Regions from separate parts of the Arthrobacter sp. NicSoilB11 genome, predicted to be linked through region 3. Evidence: predicted binding sites of a transcription regulator. Region 3 holds the regulator's gene; each other region holds the start of a gene.

The links. Region 3 encodes Rex, which represses fermentation and respiration genes when NADH is low (regulators of the CRP and FNR family bind a similar motif). Its sites were predicted from a motif close to CTTGTGAANNNNTTCACAAG; they were not measured.
Region 1: LDO14_RS11815 (glyceraldehyde-3-phosphate dehydrogenase) is a predicted target of Rex. The motif match lies at 3,310-3,329, and genes of this name have one in related genera.
Region 2: araB (ribulokinase) is a predicted target of Rex. The motif match lies at 3,314-3,333, and genes of this name have one in related genera.

The regions. Positions count from the first base shown of each region.
Region 1 is NZ_AP024657.1:2,542,542-2,549,441, forward strand. It holds gene def (peptide deformylase) at 1-369, shown strand, start outside; gene LDO14_RS11805 (HNH endonuclease family protein) at 407-1,204, opposite strand; gene LDO14_RS11810 (hypothetical protein) at 1,332-1,541, opposite strand; gene LDO14_RS11815 (glyceraldehyde-3-phosphate dehydrogenase) at 1,616-3,058, opposite strand; gene LDO14_RS11820 (TspO/MBR family protein) at 3,364-3,897, opposite strand; RNA gene rnpB (RNase P RNA component class A) at 3,942-4,329, opposite strand; gene LDO14_RS11830 (peroxide stress protein YaaA) at 4,386-5,150, shown strand; gene LDO14_RS11835 (C4-type zinc ribbon domain-containing protein) at 5,160-5,897, opposite strand; gene LDO14_RS11840 (Nif3-like dinuclear metal center hexameric protein) at 6,007-6,900, opposite strand, start outside.
Region 2 is NZ_AP024657.1:832,064-838,963, forward strand. It holds gene mmsB (multiple monosaccharide ABC transporter permease) at 1-440, opposite strand, end outside; gene mmsA (multiple monosaccharide ABC transporter ATP-binding protein) at 445-1,974, opposite strand; gene chvE (multiple monosaccharide ABC transporter substrate-binding protein) at 2,081-3,229, opposite strand; gene araB (ribulokinase) at 3,475-5,229, shown strand; gene LDO14_RS03970 (L-ribulose-5-phosphate 4-epimerase) at 5,226-5,942, shown strand; gene araA (L-arabinose isomerase) at 5,999-6,900, shown strand, end outside.
Region 3 is NZ_AP024657.1:3,548,025-3,554,924, reverse strand. It holds gene LDO14_RS16605 (AURKAIP1/COX24 domain-containing protein) at 91-189, shown strand; gene LDO14_RS16600 (HAD-IB family hydrolase) at 269-1,087, opposite strand; gene LDO14_RS16595 (glutaredoxin family protein) at 1,166-1,420, shown strand; gene LDO14_RS16590 (redox-sensing transcriptional repressor Rex) at 1,514-2,218, shown strand; gene LDO14_RS16585 (hypothetical protein) at 2,332-3,183, opposite strand; gene LDO14_RS16580 (YceI family protein) at 3,392-3,940, opposite strand; gene LDO14_RS16575 (histidine phosphatase family protein) at 4,156-4,836, shown strand; gene LDO14_RS16570 (TlpA disulfide reductase family protein) at 4,872-5,450, shown strand; gene LDO14_RS16565 (cytochrome c biogenesis protein CcdA) at 5,465-6,220, shown strand; gene LDO14_RS16560 (cytochrome c biogenesis protein ResB) at 6,220-6,900, shown strand, end outside.

The DNA.
Region 1 (6,900 bases), 1.0 Mb from region 3:
GCTCCCCCAAGCGGTGTACTGGTGAATCCCGTGCTGACACTGTCCAAGGTCTCCGGCGCGGCGCCCGACCCCGACGAGGAGGAGGAGGGCTGCCTTTCCTTCCCCGGTGAGCAGTATCCGCTCAAGCGGGCCGAATGGGCCCGGGTGGAGGGGTTCGACGGCTTTGGAAACCCGGTGAAGTTTGAGGCAACGGGCTGGTTCGCCCGGGTAATCCAGCACGAATACGACCACCTGGACGGAAAGCTGTATGTCAACCGGCTGATTGACCGCTATTCCCGCAAAGCCAGGAAGCAGGCGAAGAAAAACGGGTGGGGCGTGCCGGGGTTGACGTGGATGCCCGGCGTGGACCCGGATCCGTTCGGCCACTGACAAGTTCGGCCACTCATCCCTTCCGGGCAGGTCCCCGTCAGCGGGCAGTGATGGTTTCCTGCCGGGGGCAGGAGCCGAGGACACGCTTCATGGCGTCCTTCTCGGCAGCCGTCACCCACAGGCCGTAGGCGGCCTTCACAGAGATCTGGCGGGCCACGTAATGGCAGCGCAGTGCGGTGTTCTTCGGCAGCCACGTGGCGGCGTCCGCTGCGCTCTTCTGCTGGTTGGCAGCGCCGTCCGCGGCAATCAGGTTCAGGGGGTCGTTGGCCAGGCTCTGGCGTTCCTTGGGCGCCAGGCCCTGGGCCCCCTTCTGCCAGGCATCCCCGAGCGCCACCACATGGTCGATCTGGACAGCCCGGCTGCTGTCTGAACCGCGCTGGAAGTCCACGTCCTGGCCTGTATAGGGTTCCCGGAAGTGACCGGCCGTTACCTTGCAGGTGGAGCCTTCGGCGAACATCACGCCGGCAAGGTCCCGTCGCAGGATGTCATTGCGGGTATCGCAGCCGTTCCTGTCGACATCCAGCCACGCCGGGCCGAAGGCCTCGCGGCTGTAGCCGGTGTTCGGTGCCCGGCCCTTCACGGCGAGGCCGTCGAGTGCAGAGAGGGCACTGCCCGCCGGTACAGGGTTTGGTTCCTGCACCGGTTTCATCCACGCGGCATCGAAGACCGGCGCCTCGGTCGGGCCCTCCGGCGCCGGCCCTGCGGCTGCAAACTGTCCTGCGGTGAAGAACCACGACAGGGCAGCGACGATGCATACTGTGGCCGTTGCCAGCAGCGCCCAGGCCTGCCGGGAACGGCGGCGTGCGCGGCGGTAGGCAGCCCAGTGGACGGTCAAGGCGTCGACGCCGGAAGGGGAAAGTCAGGCACCCCAAGAGCCTAGGACAAAGGGCACCCCAAGCCGGTGATATCCACACTGTTGAGGACGAGTGATGGCTCACACGGCCGGCGCGGCCGCCTTTGGGCTACTGCTCCCTGGTGACCCTTCGAAGGTCTTCCTCGGCAATGGCCAGCAGTCCCTCGAGCTGGCGCACGCGGTCCTGGCTGACATCCCCGGCCGCGTGTGCGGCGCGGGCGCGTTCAAGCAGCCGTACTGCTTCCTTGTGGTTCGCCTTGGCCACGTCCAGGGCGTGTTCGAGGGTGGTGTCGTGCTGAAGAGTCGATTCGTTGTCCATGCCACCAGTGTGGTCCCCTTTCCCGGCTGATTCCAGAGAACCAGCCGGGAATTCGCTGGACGTGGCGGACAGGGTCAGACCGCGATGGCGGCCAGGGCGGCGGCGCTTTCCTTGGCGGGGAACGACGGCGGATTCACGCCGGCCATTTCCTCCATAACGCGCACCACCTGGCAGCTGTAGCCAAATTCGTTGTCGTACCAGACGTAGAGGACCAGGTTCTTGTCCGTGGAGACCGTAGCGAGTCCATCAACAATGCCGGCGCGGCGGGAGCCGACAAAGTCGGTGGAGACAACCTCGGGTGAGTCGATGTAGTCGATCTGCTTGCGGAGGTCCGAGTGCAGCGACATTTCACGGAGGTAGTTGTTGACCTCGTCCTTGGTGGTGCCGTTTTCCAGGCTGAGGTTCAGGATGGCCAGCGATACGTCCGGGGTGGGGACGCGGATGGAGCTGCCGGTCAGCTTTCCGAGCAGTTCGGGCAGGGCTTTGGCCACTGCCTTGGCGGCGCCGGTTTCGGTGATGACCATGTTCAGGGCTGCAGAGCGGCCGCGGCGGTCGCCCTTGTGGAAGTTGTCGATCAGGTTCTGGTCGTTGGTGAAGGAGTGGACGGTTTCCACGTGCCCGTGCACCACGCCGAACTTGTCGTTGATGGCCTTCAGCACGGGGGTGATGGCGTTGGTGGTGCAGGACGCCGCGGAGACGATCCGGTCCGAGTCGGTGATGTCCCGGTGGTTGATGCCGTGGACGATGTTCTTCAGCTCGCCCTTGCCCGGTGCGGTCAGGAGGACCCGCGCCACACCCTTGCTCTGCAGGTGCTGGGAAAGTCCCTCGGCGTCGCGCCAGCGGCCGGTGTTATCCACCACCAGGGCATCCTTGATGCCGTAGGCGGTGTAATCGATGGTGGCGGGGTCGTTGGAGTAGATGACCTGGATCTGCACGCCGTTGGCGGTGATGGTGTTGGCGTCCTCGTCGATCCGGATGGTGCCCTCGAAGGACCCGTGGACGGAGTCGCGGCGCAGCAGGCTGGCGCGCTTGGAGAGGTCGTTGTCGGAGCCGCGGCGCACCACGATGGCGCGCAGGCGCAGTCCGTGGCCGCCACCGGCCTTTTCGATGAGGAGGCGGGCCAGGAGCCGGCCGATGCGGCCAAAGCCGTAGAGCACGACGTCGGTGCTGGTGCGGTCATCGCCGCCCCGCTTGCCAACGATTTCGGCGAGCTCAGCGCGGAGGAACTCCTCCAGGGTGGCGCCGTTGCCTTCTTCCTTGAACTTCTGGTTCAGGCGGGCGATGTCGATCGCGGCAGCGCCCAGCTCCAGTCCGGCCAGCGTGTTCAGCAGGGGCGCGGTGTCCTCGAGGAGCAGTTCGTCCTTGCTCATCCGGCGTGCAAAGCGGTGCGCCTTGAGGATGTTCATGGTGGACTTGTTGATCAGGCTCCGGCCGTGGATGCTGGTGACCACGTTGTTTTCGCGGTACAGCCTGCCGATCACCGGGATCATGGCCTCGGCGAGGGCCTCCCGGCCCATCCACGTATCAAGACAAGAATCAGACGTCTGGCTCACAGAAATACCTTCCTCGGTTCAGCCGTGTACGTCCTCGTACACAGATGTAGGCCACCTGATGATGTCCAGGGGCACCCGCGCCTGCAGGGATGGCCCCCAGGCGCCTGGATCGCGTGCAAAGAAAAACCGCCGGTTGCGAACGCAACTTTCGGCGGTAGAACTCCTGCGTCCGGGATCCATTCTAATTTGGCCCGCCGCCGGGAACACGCTTGCGCTGCGTGAAATCACTCACATGGCCGGGATGCCCCGCAGCCGTGGTGTTGCCGGACTCAGTTGTGGACGGCTGAGTAGAGGTTCAGGCTGGCGGAAAAGACAAGCCAGGAAAAGTACGGCAGCACCAGGAGGCCGGCGGCGGCGTCCACCGGCCCGAAGCGCAGGATCAGGAATACCAAGGTTCCGGCGAGTGCGCAGATAACCCCGAACGCAGCCCAGAGAGCGGCAGCTCCGAGCATTGGGTACAGGGCAAAAAAGGCCGCCGGCCACGCCGCGTTGAGCAGCAGCTGGACAATGTAGCCTGCACGGGTGCTCCCGGTCAGGCCGCCCTTGCGCCAGACCAGCCACGCGGCTGCCGCCACGCCGGTGTACAGCGCCATCCAGGTGCTCCGGAACATCCACGGCGGCGGCATCCACGGCGCCTTCACCGAACCGGCGTACCACCCGTTGGAATTCAGGATGATGGGAACCGAAGCGATGACCCACGCCGCGGCGGACAGCGCCAGGAACCCGCCAAGCGCAACGACCTGGGAACGGATGCCGGGGACGCCGGCCCGGGCGGCGGGACGGGGATCAGGAATAACGGGCACGGTCCAGCATCCCCAACGCATCGCCCTAGGTCAAACGCGGAATGTGGATGGGACAGCCGGTACGCCGGGTTCTGTTCTCCCCTGCCGTTACCGGAAAGGGAGCGACGGCCATCCATCTACGAGTACCGTTGCCGGCACCCTCCAGCGGCCTACCCGGACACTCGGGCGGGCAGCCCTCGAACGTGTCCTGTCTGGCCTTGCTCCGGGTGGGGTTTACCTAGCCTTCCCGGTCACCCGGGAAGCTGGTGGTCTCTTACACCACCGTTTCACCCTTACCTGCCCTTCCCGGCCAAAGCCGGCAATGCAGGCGGTCTGTTTTCTGTGGCACTGGCCTGCGGGTTACCCCGAGTGGGCGTTACCCACCACCCTGCCCTGCGGAGCCCGGACGTTCCTCGAGCCACTTGCGTGACGCGCGGCCGCCTGGCTGTCCCATCCGCCGTCCAGTCTACCGGCGCCGCCACCCGCTTTTGCGCCGGTAGGATCGGACGGTGCTGATTCTGCTTCCCCCTTCCGAAGGCAAGACACCCGCGCTCCGGGGACCCGCCGTCGACTGGTCCACGCTCGGCTTTCCGGAATTGAACCCCTACCGCGCCAAGGTCCTCGAAGCGCTGGGAACCGTCAGTGCCCACCAGGACGCCCTCGCCCTGCTGGGCGTGGGCGCATCACTGCGTGAGGACGTGGAACGCAATACGCGCCTGGGCGCCGAGCCGGCAGCGCCCGCACACAGCATCTATTCCGGCGTCCTGTACGACGCCCTTGGCTATCGGAGCCTGACACCGGCCCAGCGGCGCAAGGCGGACGCGTCCGTCCTGGTGATCTCGGCCCTGTGGGGTGCCCTTCGCTTCGGCGACAGCGTCCCGGCCTACCGGCTCTCCATGGGCACGGCACTGCCCGACGTCGGCAGGCTGGCCCCGTTCTGGAAGACGCAGCTTGGCGAAACCCTGGGCAGCGCCGCCCGGGGGCACCTGGTGGTGGACTGCCGGTCCAGCACCTATGCAGCCGCCTGGGCACCGCCGCAGGAACAGACCGTGGCGGTCAACGTCTTCACCGAAACAGGTGGGGTCCGCAAAGTGGTGAGCCACTTCGCCAAGCACACCCGGGGGGAACTGGCGCGGCACCTGCTGGTACGGCGCGGTAAAGCCCCGACGGCGCCGTCGGACCTTTTGAAGGCTGCCCGCGAGAAGTGGGACGCAGAACTGGTGCCGGGCACGGCCCGCAGGCCGCACGCCCTGAACATCATCCTGCCGGGCTGATCCGGCCGGTCAGGACCACTCGTCCGAGCGGACCAGGATGGCGCCGGAGTCCGGGCAGAACACGATGTCGTCCGCGGCCGAAGCCTTGATCTCCGCGAGGTCGCCGGGGCTGAGCTTCATGCCGGAGGCTTCGGAGGTGCCGTGGAACAGCCGGGCCGCGCCCACTCCGCGCTTGGCAAGCGTCTTTTCATAAACCGCCAGCATGCCCGCCTCCAGGCCTGCAGCGAACGCGGCGCGCTGGGCGCGAAGCCCTGCCGCTTCCGTTTCCACCTCCGCGAGGGCCGCGTCAAGCTCGGCCCGGATGGTGGCAAAGGAGCCCTGGATGTCGTCGACAATCTGCTGCTGCGCCGCCTGCCGTTCCCGCAGGCTGTCCAGCCGCTCCATGACCTCCAGCTCCACGTCCTCAAGGTCGGAGCGCCGCTTGTTGAGCGAGGCGATGTCCTTTTGCAGTGCAACCAGGTCCTTGGAAAGGCCGGTGCCGCTGTTGAGCCTGGCCTCGTCGCGTTCGATCCGTGAAGCAACTTGTTCGACGTCGGCTTCCGCCCGCTTAAGCGCGGCCTCGGCATCGTGCACAGCCACCTTGGCTGCTCCCAGTTCACCGTTGGCGACAGAGAGCGCGGCTTCGAGGTCCTTGATGCGGGGATCGTTTTCCAGCGTGCGGCGGCGGTTGGTGAGGCCCTTCAGCCGGGCGTCCAGCCCCTGCAGTTCAAGCAACTTCAACTGTTCCGCCGGTGCTGCCTTGGCCACTGTTACCTCCGATAAATCCCTTCCGGCCGTGGCCGGGCACCGAACCGGCGCTTCCTAGACTCTAGCGCGTGGCCCCGCTTCCCTGCCTCGCCGCATCCCGGGCTGCTGCCTAGCCCGGCGTGAGGATGAAGTCCCAGGGGTCGCTGTTGGTGGTGCTGACCTGGATCTCCACCTCATGTCCCTGGTCAGCCAGGACGTTGCCCAGGGCGGCCGCGGCCGCAGGCAGCCAAAGCCATTCACTGGCGAAGTGCGACACGTCCACCAGGTACGGCCGTCCGTTGAGGGCGGCTTCGCGCGCCTCGGATGCCGGGTGGTGGCGAAGGTCCGCGGTGACGTAGACGTCGGCGTTGCTGGCGCGCACCTCATTGAACAGCGAATCGCCGGCACCGCCGCACACCGCGATGCGCCGCACCAGTCCGTCCTTGTCGCCGGAGACCCGCACTCCCCCGGCCACTGACGGAAGAATTCCAAACACCCGGGCCGCGAAGTCGCCCAGGCTCATGGCATCCGCCAGGTCGCCCACGCGGCCAATGCCTTCCTCCGGGAGCCCGTTGGCGGCCACCGTGAGCGGGGCGACGTCCTGGAGCCCCAGGGCGTCGGCCAGGACATCGGAAACGCCTCCGACGGCGGAGTCGCCGTTGGTGTGCACGGTCAGCAGTGCCGTTCCCGACTCGATGAGCCGGTGGACTGCCCGGCCCTTCGCCGACGTGGCGGCGACCGACGTGACGCCCTTCAGCAGGAGGGGGTGGTGGGTGATGAGCAGTTCGGCTCCCCACTCAACGGCTTCCTCGATGACCTCCAGCGTGGGATCAACCGCAAACATCACCTTGGTGACGGCGGCGGACGGGTGGCCTGCCACGAGCCCTACCTCGTCCCAGTTTTCCGCCAGGGACTCCGGCCACAGTTCCTCAACTGCCAGGAGCAGTTCGGCCAAAGTGGGAGCGTCCGCGGAACCGGCCGGAGCCGGCGTGTCGGAGGAGGCTTCGCCGTCGTGATCTGCCTG
Region 2 (6,900 bases), 1.7 Mb from region 3:
TTCTTGAGGGTGATGAGCGTGAGTCCGCGGAAGATCAGCATGCCCGCCAGCGTGACGATGAAGGCCGGGATCCCCACATAGGCGATCCAGTAGCCCTGCCAGGCGCCCACAAGGGCACCCACCACCAGGCAGGCAGGGATTGCGGCCCACCACGGCCAGCCCCAGTGCACGATCATGACGCCGGCCACCGCACCGATGAACCCGGCAACGGATCCGACGGAAAGATCAATGTGCCCGGCGATGATCACCATCACCATGCCGATGGCCAGGATGAGGATGTAGCTGTTCTGGACCACCAGGTTGGTGACGTTTTGCGGTTCCAGCAGGATCCCGCCGGTCAGCCCCTGGAACAGCAGGACGATCAGGATCAGGGCAACGAAGATGCCAACCTGGCGGAGGCGGCTGGTGAGGAATCCGAGCGATTCTCGTAAGGCGGACATTTCGCTATTCCTTCTCTTTGGTCATGTAGTGCATCAGGGTTTCCTGGGTGGCCTCGGCGATGGGGACTTCGCCGGTGATGTGGCCGGCGGCGAGGGTGTAGATGCGGTCGCAGATGCCCAGGAGTTCGGGAAGTTCCGAGGAAATGACGATCACGGCTTTTCCTTCGGCCGCCAGTTTGGCGATGATCGTGTAGATCTCGAATTTTGCCCCGACGTCGATCCCGCGGGTGGGTTCATCGAGGATGAGCACGTCCGGGTCGGAGAACATCCATTTGCTCAGCACCACCTTCTGCTGGTTGCCGCCGGAGAGCTTGCCGGTGATGGCGGCCACCGAGGGCGCTTTGATGTTCATGCTCTTCCGGTAGCCGTTGGCCACCACGGTCTCCTGGTTCTTGTCCACGAAGCCGCGTTTGGCGAGCTTGCGCAGCGCTGCCAGGGAGATGTTGCGCTTGATGTCCTCGATGAGGTTCAGGCCGTAGTGCTTGCGGTCCTCGGTGGCGTAGGCGATGCCGTGGCGGATGGCGTCGGAGACGGTGGAGGTGTTGATTTCCTCGCCGTACTTATAGACCTTGCCGGACATTGCGGTGCCGTAGGTTCGGCCGAAGACGCTCATGGCGAGTTCGGTGCGCCCGGCGCCCATCAGCCCGGCAAGTCCCACCACCTCGCCCTTCCTGACATGCAGGTTGGCGTTGCGGACCACCATGCGGCTGTGGTCCTGGGGATGCCGGACGGACCAGTCCTCGATCCGGAGGACTTCCTCACCGATGTTCGGCTCGCGGTCCGGGTACAGGCTCTCCAGGTCGCGGCCCACCATGCCGCGGATGATGCGTTCCTGGGTGATCTGGCCTTCATCGAGCCGGAGGGTCTCAATGGTTTTGCCGTCCCGGATGATGGTGACGGCGTCGGCCACCTTCCGGATTTCATTGAGTTTGTGGCTGATGATGATGCTGGTGACCCCCTGGCCCTTCAGATGGAGGATCAGGTCCAGCAGGTGGCCGGAATCCTCGTCGTTGAGGGCGGCCGTGGGCTCGTCCAGGATGAGCAGCTTCACTTCCTTGGACAGCGCCTTGGCGATCTCCACGAGTTGCTGCTTGCCCACGCTGATGTGCTGGACGGGGGTGACGGGGTTTTCGTCGAGGCCCACGCGGGCCAGCAGCTTTGCTGCCTCCAGGTTGGTCTTGCGCCAGTCCACCCATCCGTTGGTGGCTTGTTCATTGCCAAGGTAGATGTTCTCCGCGATGGAGAGGTACGGGCTCAGCGCCAGTTCCTGGTGGATGATCACGATGCCCCGCTTCTCGCTGTCCGAGATGCTGGAGAAGTTGCAGGGTTCGTTTTCGAAGAGGATTTCCCCTTCGAAGGTGTTGTGTGGATAGACGCCGGACAACACTTTCATGAGCGTTGATTTGCCGGCGCCGTTTTCGCCGCAGATGGCGTGGACCTCTCCACGGTTCACATCGAGGGTGACGTCCTGCAGCGCTTTCACGCCGGGGAAGGTCTTGGTGATTCCTCGCATTTGAAGAATGGGTGTGTTCATCGTCAATTCCCACTGACTGGTCGAAGCTTGGCCGTCCTGCTGCTGCAGGAGGTTGCGGGCGGGGCTGCGGCCGGATGGAGGTCCGGCCACAGCCCCCGGACGCTGACTACTTGACGTCGGCGTCGGTGTAGTAACCCGAGTCGATCAGTTCCTTCTTGTAGTTGTCCTTGGTGATGATCACGGACTTCAGCAGGAAGGCCGGAACAACCTTGACCTTGTTGTTGTAGGTCTTGGTGTCGTTGGTTTCAGGTTCCTGGCCCTTGAGGACGGCGTCGACCATCTTGACGGCCTGTGCGCCGAGCTGGCGGGTGTCCTTAAAGATGGTGGAGTACTGCTCGCCCGCGACGATGGACTTCACGGAGCCCTTTTCGGCGTCCTGGCCGGTGACCACCGGAAGGCTTCCCTTGGCGTAGCCGCCGGTGCTGGTGAGGGCGGAGATGATGCCGATGGACAGGCCGTCGTACGGGGAAAGGACGCCGTTCAGCTTGGTGCCCGAGCTGTAGGCGGAGGTGATGATGTCCTCCATGCGCTTCTGCGCCACGGGTGCCTGCCAGCGAAGGATGGCGGCCTGCTCAAACTTGGTCTGGCCGCTGGGGACCTTCAGGGTGCCGGCATCCATGTAGGGCTTGAGGGTGTCCATGGCGCCGGTCCAGAAGAAGTTGGCGTTGTTGTCGTCCGGGCTTCCGGCGAAAAGTTCGATGTTGAAGGGGCCCTTGCCGTCCACCTTCTTGCCGCTCGCGTCGACCAGGCCCAGGCCGGTCAGCAGCGAGGTGGCCTGCTGGACGCCCACGGTGTAGTTGTCGAACGTGGTGTAGTAGTCCACGTTCGGAGTGCCGTTGATAAGGCGGTCGTAGGCGATGACCTTGACGTTCTGCTCCTTGGCCTTGGCCAGGACGTCGGTCAGGGTGGTGCCGTCGATGGCAGCGATGATCAGGGCCTTGGCGCCCTTGGTCAGCATGTTTTCGATCTGCGAGACCTGCGTGGGGATGTCGTCGTTGGCGAACTGGAGGTCCGTCTTGTAGCCGAGGTCTTTCAGGGACTTCTCAACATTTGCGCCGTCGGCGATCCACCGTTCAGATGTCTGGGTTGGCATCGAGATGCCAACCAGCGAGTCGCTGGGCTTCGCTGCGCCGCTGGATTCGCTGGTTCCGCCACGGGAGCCGCAACCGGTGGCTCCCACGGTCAGGGCGAGGACAAGGGCCACCGCGCCCATGAGTTTTCTGATTCTCACCATAATCTCCTTCCGCGGCAGCATTGCCGCGAAGTGTTGTTGGGCCGGGAAGCAACGGTGCTCCCGGTCCTGGCCACATGGTTGATGTGTCGGTTCAATATAGACTGATTTGTGAACGCTAACAAGAGCCTGCTCCCGGAAACTCCGAAATCTTTCGATGTCATTGACTTCTTCTTTGTTAGCGTTCACACTTGCTGCAGCACTTAGCTCGACCCTGACCCTACAAAACCGGTAATGAGGCCGCTTGCCTCCCGGATGGAGGCAACCCCATGCCAGATGCGCTGTTCACTTCCAGCTCCGACCCCCGCCACGACCACTGCGTGGTCGGCGTGGACTTCGGGACCCTGTCCGGCCGCGCCGTGGTGGTGCGGGTCCGCGACGGCAAGGAGCTTGGGAGCGCCGTCCATGAATATCCCCATGCGGTGGTGACCGGCTCCCTGCCCGGTGACGTGGCGGGCGACGACGGCACGCGGCTTCCCGGCGAATGGGCGCTTCAGGTGCCCAACGACTACCGGGACGTCCTGCGCACCGCCGTTCCTGCCGCGGTGGCTGACGCGGGGATCGACCCGGCCGCCGTCGTCGGCATTGCCACCGACTTCACCGCCTGCACCATGGTGCCCGTGAAGGCCGATGGCACGCCGCTGAACGAATTGCCGGGCTATGCCAACCGCCCGCATGCCTACGTGAAGCTCTGGCGCCACCACGCCGCCCAGGGGCAGGCCGACCGGATCAACCGGCTGGCGGCCGAACGCGGCGAAGACTGGCTTCCCCGCTACGGCGGCCTGATCTCGTCCGAGTGGGAATTCGCCAAAGGCCTGCAGCTGCTGGAAGAGGACCCGGAGGCCTACGCCGAAATGGACCACTGGGTGGAGGCGGCCGACTGGATCGTCTGGCAGCTGTGCGGCCGCTACGTCCGCAACGCCTGCACCGCCGGCTACAAGGGCATCTACCAGGACGGGCGGTACCCCTCGGAGGATTTCCTGGCCGCCCTGAATCCGGACTTCAAGGACTTTGTCAGTTCCAAGCTGGAGCACACGATCGGGCGGCTGGGGGACGCCGCAGGGACCCTGACGGCGGAGGCTGCAGCCTGGACCGGGCTGCCGGAGGGCATCGCCGTGGCCGTGGGAAACGTTGACGCCCACGTCACTGCCCCTGCTGCCAAGGCCGTGGAATCCGGCCAGCTGGTGGCCATCATGGGCACCTCCACCTGCCATGTGATGAACGGCAGCGAACTGCGTGAAGTGCCGGGAATGTGCGGGGCAGTGGACGGCGGCATCGTGCCCGGCCTGTGGGGCTACGAGGCCGGTCAGTCCGGTGTGGGGGACATCTTCGGCTGGTTCACCAAGTACGGCGTCCCCCCCGAATACCATGAGGCTGCCGGGGACGCGGGGCTGGGAATCCACGAGTACCTCACCGGACTGGCGTCGCGGCAGGCCATCGGGGAGCACGGCCTGATCGCGCTCGACTGGCACTCGGGCAACCGCTCGGTCCTGGTGGACCACGAGCTGTCCGGCATCGTGGTGGGCCAGACCCTTGCCACCCGGCCCGAGGACACCTACCGTGCCCTGCTGGAAGCCACGGCCTTCGGAACCCGCACCATCGTGGACGCCTTCCGCGACGCCGGGGTTCCGGTCAGGGAATTCATCGTCGCGGGCGGCCTGCTCAAGAACAGGCTGCTGATGCAGATCTACGCGGACGCCACCGGCCTGCAGCTGTCCACTATCGGCTCGGAGCAGGGCCCGGCCCTGGGATCGGCCATCCACGCCGCCGTGGCCGCGGGTGAATACGCGGACATCCGGGAAGCCGCCGCCGCCATGGGCGCCGAACCCGGCGAGGTCTACACGCCGATCCCGGAAAACGTTGCCGCGTACGAGGAACTGTTCCAGGAATACAGGGCACTGCACGACTACTTTGGCCGCGGCGGCAATGACGTGATGCACCGGCTCAAGGCCATCCAGCGCAAAGCCGCCCGGGCCAGCCTGCCCGGCTCCGCCGCCGAACCTGCCGTGGGGGTCTCCGCATGAGCACCGACACCGGGATCCTGGAAACCATCGCCCGGGTCCGTGAGGAAGTGTGTGCGCTGCATGCCGAGCTGACCCGCTACGAACTGGTGGTGTGGACCGCAGGCAACGTTTCCGCCCGGGTGCCGGGCACCGACCTCATGGTTATCAAGCCCTCCGGGGTCGCCTACCAGGACCTGACCCCGGAACAGATGATCGTGACGGACCTGCACGGCATGCCCGTCAGGGGCACCAACGTCGGTGGCGGCGGGACCGTGGACTGGGGCAACCCGCCGCTGTCGCCGTCGTCGGACACCGCAGCGCACGCCTACGTGTACCGGCACATGCCGGAGGTGGGGGGCGTGGTGCACACCCACTCCACCTACGCCACTGCCTGGGCTGCCCGGGGGGAGGCCATTCCGTGCGTGCTGACCATGATGGGCGATGAGTTCGGCGGCTCCATCCCGGTGGGCCCATTCGCGCTGATCGGGGACGACTCGATCGGCCACGGGATCGTGGAGACGCTGAAGAACTCCAATTCACCGGCGGTCCTGATGCAGAACCACGGCCCCTTCACCATCGGCAAGGACGCCCGCTCCGCGGTGAAGGCCGCCGTGATGTGCGAGGAAGTGGCCCGCACCGTCCACATCTCCCGCCAGCTGGGCGAACCGCTGCCCATCGACCAGGGCTCCATCGACTCCCTCTATGCCCGCTACCAGAACGTCTACGGCCAATAAACAACACAGGCCAGTAATCCACGGCGCCGTCATTACACAACTTCCCAGGAGAATCCATGAGCACCGCAGCAAGCACCTCCCTCGACGGCTACGAGGTCTGGTTCCTCACCGGCAGCCAGCACCTGTACGGGGAGGAGGTCCTCAAGCAGGTGGCCGCCCAGTCGCAGGAGATCGCCAACCAGCTCAACGCCAATTCCGCCGTCCCGGTCAAGATCGTCTGGAAGCCGGTCCTCACCGATTCGGATGCCATCCGGCGCACCGCCCTGGAGGCGAACGCCGATGATTCCGTGATCGGTGTGACCGCCTGGATGCACACGTTCAGCCCGGCCAAGATGTGGATCCAGGGCCTGGACCTGCTGCGTAAGCCCCTGCTGCACCTGCACACCCAGGCCATCCGGGACCTGCCGTGGGCGGACATCGACTTCGACTTCATGAACCTGAACCAGGCCGCGCACGGCGACCGCGAGTTCGGGTACATCCAGTCCCGGCTGGGCATCGCCCGGAAGACCGTCGTCGGGCATGTCTCCAACCCCGAGGTGGCACGCCAGGTGGGCTCCTGGCAGCGCGCCGCCGCCGGCTGGGCCGCCGTCCGCACCCTTAAGCTGACACGCTTCGGGGACAACATGCGCAACGTCGCCGTCACCGAAGGCGACAAGACCGAGGCGGAGCTGCGCTTCGGCGTCGCCGTGAACACCTGGTCCGTCAATGAGCTCGCGGACGCCGTGCACGGCGCGGCGGAGGCCGACGTCGACGCACTGGTGGCGGAATATACGGACCTTTACGACGTGGTGCCGGAGCTCCGCGCAGGCGCGGCCAGGCATGAATCGCTGCGGTACGGCGCCCGGATCGAGCTGGGCCTGCGCAGCTTCCTCGAAGCCAATGGCTCCGCCGCGTTCACCACCTCCTTCGAGGACCTGGGCGCGCTGCGGCAGCTTCCCGGCCTCGCCGTGCAGCGGCT
Region 3 (6,900 bases):
TGTAAGAATCTGTCAGTTGTTCAGTTCGTAGCTTTGTCCACGGACATTCTCCATCAGACAGGTACTGCATCTAGTTTGTAAGGAACTTTCGTGGGTTCAGTTATTAAGAAGCGTCGCAAGCGTATGGCCAAGAAGAAGCACCGCAAGCTGCTTCGCAAGACCCGTCACCAGCGCCGCAACAAGAAGTAGCGATACTTCAAGCAGCGTGGAAATGCCCGTCGCCTTCCAAGGCGGCGGGCATTTCGTTTAACCCGGCAAGAGGTAAGAATTATGCCCGCGGGCCGCGGATGCGGGCGAAGCCCTTCCAGAGGCCGTAGATGGCCCCGCCGAAGGTGGCCGCCTTGAGTCCCAATGTCGCGGCACGGCGGCCTGCGCGGAAATCGTAAACCGGCCAGTTGCGGTCGCGGGCGTGGCGTCGCAGCCTGGCGTCCGGATTTATGGCCACCGGATGGCCCACCAGCGACAGCAGCGGGACGTCGTTGTAGGAGTCGCTGTAGGCCCAGCAGCGCTTGAGGTCCAGGCCCTCATCATCGGCGATGGCCTGCACGGCCACGGCCTTGGCCGAGCCGTGCAGGATGTCTCCCACCAGCCGCCCGGTGTACAGGCCGTCCGAGACCTCCCCCACGGTCCCCAGGGCTCCGGTCAGTCCCAGCCGGGTGGAGATTACGGTGGCCACTTCGATGGGGGTGGCTGTCACCAGCCAGACGCGGCGGCCCACCCTCAGGTGCTGTTGCGCCAGCGCTTTGGTGCCGGGCCAGATCCGGGACGCGATCATCTCGTCATAGACTTCTTCGCCCAGCGCCTTGATGTCATCCACACTGATGCCCACGGCCAGGGTCAGGGCCGAGTCCCGGACGGCATGGACATCGTCCATGTTCTCGCCGCGGGCCACAAACTTGAACTGCTTCCAGGCCATACCCGCCGCCTGCCTCAGGGTGAAGGCTCCCCGCTGGTGCATCTTGCGGGCCACATGGAACAGGCTGGCACCCCGCATCAGGGTGTTGTCCACATCGAAGAACGCCGCCTCGCCGGGCTGCGGCGCAGCAACCGGCCGTGTGACTACGGCGACGTATTTCTCCTGGGGCATGGAGTTGAGTCTAGTCAATCCACTGGCCCGCCGCCGTCGGCGTCAGCCTCACGCCGGGAACGGCGATACCGTTAAGCCATGGCTACACCCCGCGTCGTCCTGGTCACCAAAGCTGACTGCCACCTTTGTGAGGAGGCGCGCGACGCCGTCGGCCGGGTCACTGCCTCATTGGGCCTTACCTGGAGCGAAGAGCTGGTGGACAACCAGCCTGAACTGCGGGAGCGCTACGCCGAAGAGATCCCGGTGGTCCTGGTGGACGGCGTGCAGCGCGACTTCTGGAAGATCGACGAGGTCCGGCTGGCACGCGTGCTGCAGCGCGCCATGGGCCGGTAGGGCAGTGGCGGCAGTTTCTGATGGTCCTGGTTTTGAAGGCATGAGCGGCAGGGACCTAGAGTGGACTCACAACGCGACGCAAGGGAGGTGCGGGTGACATCCCTGGGTTCTTCGCCCCAGTCTGTCCCGGACCTTCCGGATGCCACGGGCGCATTGACCAAGCAGATACCTCCTGCCGCCGTGGCCCGGCTCACCATCTACCTCCGTGCCCTGAACACATTGCTGTCCGAGGGCGTGGAGCGCGTTTCCTCCGAATCCCTGGCAGAAGCCTCCGGCGTCAGTTCTTCAACCCTCCGCAAGGACCTCTCCCATGTGGGGTCCTATGGCACCAGGGGCGTCGGTTATGAGGTGCAGTACCTCAGCCGCCACATCGCCGCCGCGCTCGGACTGACCCACGACTGGAAAGTGGCCATTGTGGGCGCCGGCAACTTGGGCAAGGCGCTGGCACGCTACGGCGGCTTTGAGTCGCGCGGGTTCGATGTGGTGGCCATCTTCGACGCCGACCAGATGGTGGTGGGCAACGAGGTGGGATGGCTGCGCGTCAGCGACGTGGCAGACCTGGAGACCGTCCTGCACCGCACCGGGGCCAACATGGTGGTCCTGGCCCTTCCCGCGGCCGTCGCGCAGGGCGTTTGCGACCGTGTGGTGGCGGCAGGCGTGCGCAGCGTGCTGAGCTTTGCACCCGTGATGCTGCAGGTTCCCGAAGGGGTCAATCTTCGCAAGGTGGACATGGCCACTGAACTCCAGATCCTGGCCTACCACGCCCAGCGGGCCCAGACGCCCGGGCAGACGGCCTAGGGTTTCCCTGGAAGTTTCCCCCCGGCCCAAGTCTTGGCGGACCCGTTAAAGCAGGTGGCCCGGGATGCGAATGATGCATCCCGGGCCGCGTGCAGTGTCAGCGGGCGGAGTGGCTACCGCCCGTACGGGTTGCCGAAGCCGCCCGAATAGGGGTTGGCGAAAGGCTGCTGCTTCCGGAAGTACGGGGCGGCTGCCGGAAGGTAGAGCAGCACGATGGCCGCAATTCCCAGGAGCGTTCCGATGGTGGCAAAGCTGGGGGGACCAAAGAGTCCGAAGACGGACAGTGCAGCGAAGACCGTTCCCAGGATGCGGGCCCAGTTCTTGCCCTTTCGGACGAAGAAGGCCACCAGCAGGTAGAGGGCCACGCCGATGATCGCGAACACCACCAGGGTGCCGGCGATGACCCCCTTAATGTCGTCATAGGTGACTCCACTGGCGCCTCCGGCCGCCATCTGGTCCTCGAATGTCCGCCGGAACACCGGATCATCCAGCTGCGTCAGCCCGGTCAGCAGGGAGATCACGAAGATCACTGCCGACGCGATCAACAGCCAGAACGAGATGTTCACCAGCTGCGGGACGCCGTTGCCTCCGGCCGGCTGCGGCTGCTCCGACGGGTACTGGCCGTAGGGGGACTGCCCGTAGGGCGGCTGGCCGTACTGGGGTGCATTCTGCCCGAACTGGGCGCCATACTGCGGCGGGTTCTGGCCGTAGCCCGGGGCCTGCGGCGCATTCTGGCCGTACTGGGGCTGATTTTGGCCGTACTGCGGCGCTGCCGGCGGCTGGTTCTGGCCGTACTGGGGCGCGTTCTGCCCATATTGCGGGGCGTTCTGGCCATACTGCGGCGCATTCTGCCCGTAGCGGGGCTGCTGCTGGTCTCCGGACTGGGGGCTGCCGGCCTGTTCATGCCCCGGCTGGTCGTTGCTGGGGTCTTGGGGCGACGGGGGCGGGACGGGAGGAGTACTCATGGCGTTCCTTCTGCAGGTCGGGATCCGGGTAGGCTGCCGGGAATCAGTCCTCTGCCTTCCCCCAGCATGGCTTAAGTCCACCGTACCCCCGGCGGGCGGCGTTGTGGGTGATTCAGCGGGTATTGGCGCAGGTGGTTGCCGTTAAACAGGGAACCCCGGCGCCAGGCCGGGGAGGCCTGGTGCCGGGGTTGTGCCCTGGCGGGCGGAACTACGCTGCGGGCGCGATGAAGGCGAGTTCGAGGTTGATGGCAACCTTGTCGCTGACCAGCACGCCGCCGGCTTCCAGGACGGCGTTCCAGGTGAGGCCGAAGTCCTTGCGGCTGATGGTGGTCTCGGCGGAGACGCCGGCGCGGGTGTTGCCGAACGGATCAACGGCAACACCGTTGAATTCGGTTTCCAGGGTCACCGGGCGGGTGACACCCTTGATGGTCAGGTCGCCGGTGAGCTCGTAGCTGTTGCCCTTGGCCACCAGGCCGTTGGATACGAAGGAGATCTCGGGGAACTTCTCCACATCGAAGAAGTCCTCGCCCTTGACGTGGCCGTCGCGGTTGGCGTCGCCGGAGTCGAAGCTGGCGGTCTGGATGGTGGCGTTGATCCTGGACTCAGCCACATCCTGGCCCAGGTCCAGCGTGGCAGCGGCCTCTTTGAACTGGCCGCGGACCTTGCTGATGCCGGCGTGCCGGACAGTGAAGCCGATCTCGCTGTGGGAGTTGTCCAGGGTCCAGGTGCCGGTGGTGACGTCTGCGGGAAGTGCCATGATGTTGCTCCTTGTAAAGGTGTATGTACTGAGGTCCTGCCGTTGAACCTTCATCTGTTGAAGCCTCAACTAACTTGCTGCATCCAGTATAAACATGCATTTGCATGTTTTGTTCCCGTCCACGGAACATTTCTTCAAAAACTTAAGTTCTACTCTTTGTAGAAGGAGCGGCCCGAGATTTCGGATCGCACGCCATCTTTGAGAAACTGGTAAACATGCCCCAAGCCACTGTCCATCTGCTCCGCCACGGCGAGGTCCATAACCCCGAGGGCGTTCTCTACGGACGGCTTCCCGAATTCCACCTCTCCGAACTGGGGCAGGAGATGGCCCGGACGCTCGCCGAATACTTCCGGCAGCGCGCCGAACGCGGCGCCCGCATCACCTACCTGGCCGCCTCCCCACTGGACCGCGCGCAGGAAACGGCGCGGCCGACGTCGGAAGCCCTGCAGCTGCAGATCCACACCGACGAGCGGATCATCGAAGCGGAAAACTACTTTGAGGGCATGAAGGTCAGCAAGGCCGAACTCCGCCGGCCCAGGCACTGGCCGCACCTGGTCAACCCGCTGCGCCCCTCCTGGGGCGAACCGTACAAGGAGCAGGCCGCGAGGGTGGCGGCCGCGGCGCAGGACGCCCGGCTGCGGGCCATCGAGCTTGCTGCCGGCGACTTCGGTGCCCACGGGCCCGAGGCGATCCTGGTGAGCCACCAACTGCCGATCTGGGCTGCCCGGCTCAGCGCCGAAGGCCGGCCCCTGTGGCACGACCCACGCAAGCGCGAGTGCACCCTGACGTCCGTCACGTCCCTGGTGTTCGACGACGACGGCTCGCTTTTGCGGGTCGAGTACAGCGAACCCGCGGCGTCCCTTCTTCCCGGTGCCGCCAGCACCCCTGGAGCCTAGAAGTGAGCAACAACAACCTCCCCTCCCGCCGCAGCATGCTCGCCGCCGGCGGCATGGCCCTGACCGCGCTGACCCTGGGCCTCTCCGGCTGTGCCCAGGAGGATGCGCTGGCCAAGCAGGCCAAGGCGGGGGACAACAAGAACTATGTGGCCGGCGACGGCTCCGTGACAGAGTTCGCTGCCGGGGACCGCAAGGAAGCCGTGCAGATCCAGGGTGCGCTTTTCAACGGCACTGCGGTAACCCCGGCCGACTTCAAGGGCAAGGTGAGCGTCCTGAATTTCTGGTTCGCCGCCTGCGCGCCGTGCCGCGTGGAAGCTCCCCTCCTGGAAGCGCTGCACCAGGAGTTCAAGGACCAGGGCGTGCAGTTCTTCGGCGTCAACCTCCGGGACGAGAAACCCACGGCGGAGGCGTTCGAAAAGACCTTCAACCTGACCTACCCGAGCTTTGACGACAAGGACGGAAGCGTCCTGCTGTCCGTGTCCGGCCTGGTACCGCCCGGCGCCGTGCCCACCACCCTGGTCCTGGACAAGCAGGGACGGGTGGCCTCGCGCGTCCTCGGCGAGATCGAGAAGGGCACCCTGAAAGCCCTCATCACCGCCGCCGTGGCCGAGTAGGGCGGGCCGGGACCATGAACAGCCCCTTCGCCGAAGCCATCCTCAGCGGCTCCATCCTGCTGGCCATTCCGGTGGCACTGCTTGCCGGACTGGTCTCCTTCCTTTCCCCCTGCGTCCTTCCCCTGGTTCCTGGCTACCTGGGTTACGTCACGGGCCTGAGCGGCGTGGACCTGCAAAAGCAGAAGCGCGGCCGGATGCTGGCCGGGATCGGGCTCTTCGTCCTGGGCTTCTCGGTGATCTTCGTCCTGCTGGGCGGCGCATTCGGTCAGTTGGGCACCCTCATTACCGGCAGCCAGAATGCCTGGATCACCCAGCTCCTGGGGGTCCTGGTGATCATCATGGGCATTGTCTTCATGGGCGGCTTCAGCTGGCTCCAGCGGGACGCCAAGATCCACGCCAAGCCCCCCGCCGGGCTCTGGGGAGCACCGCTGCTGGGCCTGACCTTCGGCCTGGGCTGGGCGCCGTGCATCGGCCCCACCTACTCGGCCGTGCAGCTCCTCAGCCTTTCCGGCGGCTCCTCGGCCGCCAAGGGCGCCTTCCTGGCATTCGTCTACAGCCTGGGACTGGGCATTCCGTTCCTGTTGATCGCGCTGGCCCTGCGCCGCGGAATGGGCGTCATGGCGTTCTTCCGCAAGCACCGCCTTGCCATCCAGCGGACCGGCGGCGGAATCCTGGTGGTGCTGGGCCTGCTGATGGCCACCGGCGTATGGGGAGCCTGGGTGACCGGGCTGCAGTACTGGTTCCAAACCGACGTGAAGTTGCCGATCTGATGAGCGAGCGTGTGAACGTAAAGAAGAAGCAATCCGCCCCCGTAGCGGAGGCAAAAGCCCAAGCCGCCCTTCCGGCCCTGGGCCCCAAGGGCATGCTGCGGTGGGCCTGGACCCAGCTGACCAGCATGCGCACCGCGCTGTTCCTGCTGCTGCTCCTCGCCGTCGCCGCCGTCCCCGGATCCCTGTTCCCGCAGCGGCCCGCCAACCCGGCCGTGGTGACCCAGTACATCAAGGACCATCCGGACTACGGCAAGCTGCTGGACTCCCTGCAGCTCTATGACGTCTACTCCTCGGCCTGGTTCTCGGCGATCTACCTCCTGCTGTTCATCTCGCTGATCGGCTGCGTGGTGCCGCGTGCCATCGCCCACTACAAGGCCATGCGCTCCCAGCCGCCACGGACGCCGCAGCGCCTGTCCCGGCTGCCGGAATACGGCACCCTGGTGATTCCCGCCCGCACCGGCATCCCGGCGTCGGAGGCCATCAACAGTGCGGCCGGACTGCTGCGGAAGCGCGGCTACCGGGTGGAGGTCAGGGACGCCGACGGCAACCGCCCGTCCCTGGGGGCCGAGCGCGGCTTCCTGAAGGAAGTGGGCAACCTCGTCTTCCACACCTCGCTCATCGGCGTGCTGGTGGCCGTGGCCGCAGGCGGCCTGTTCGGCTACAGCGGCCAGCGCATCCTG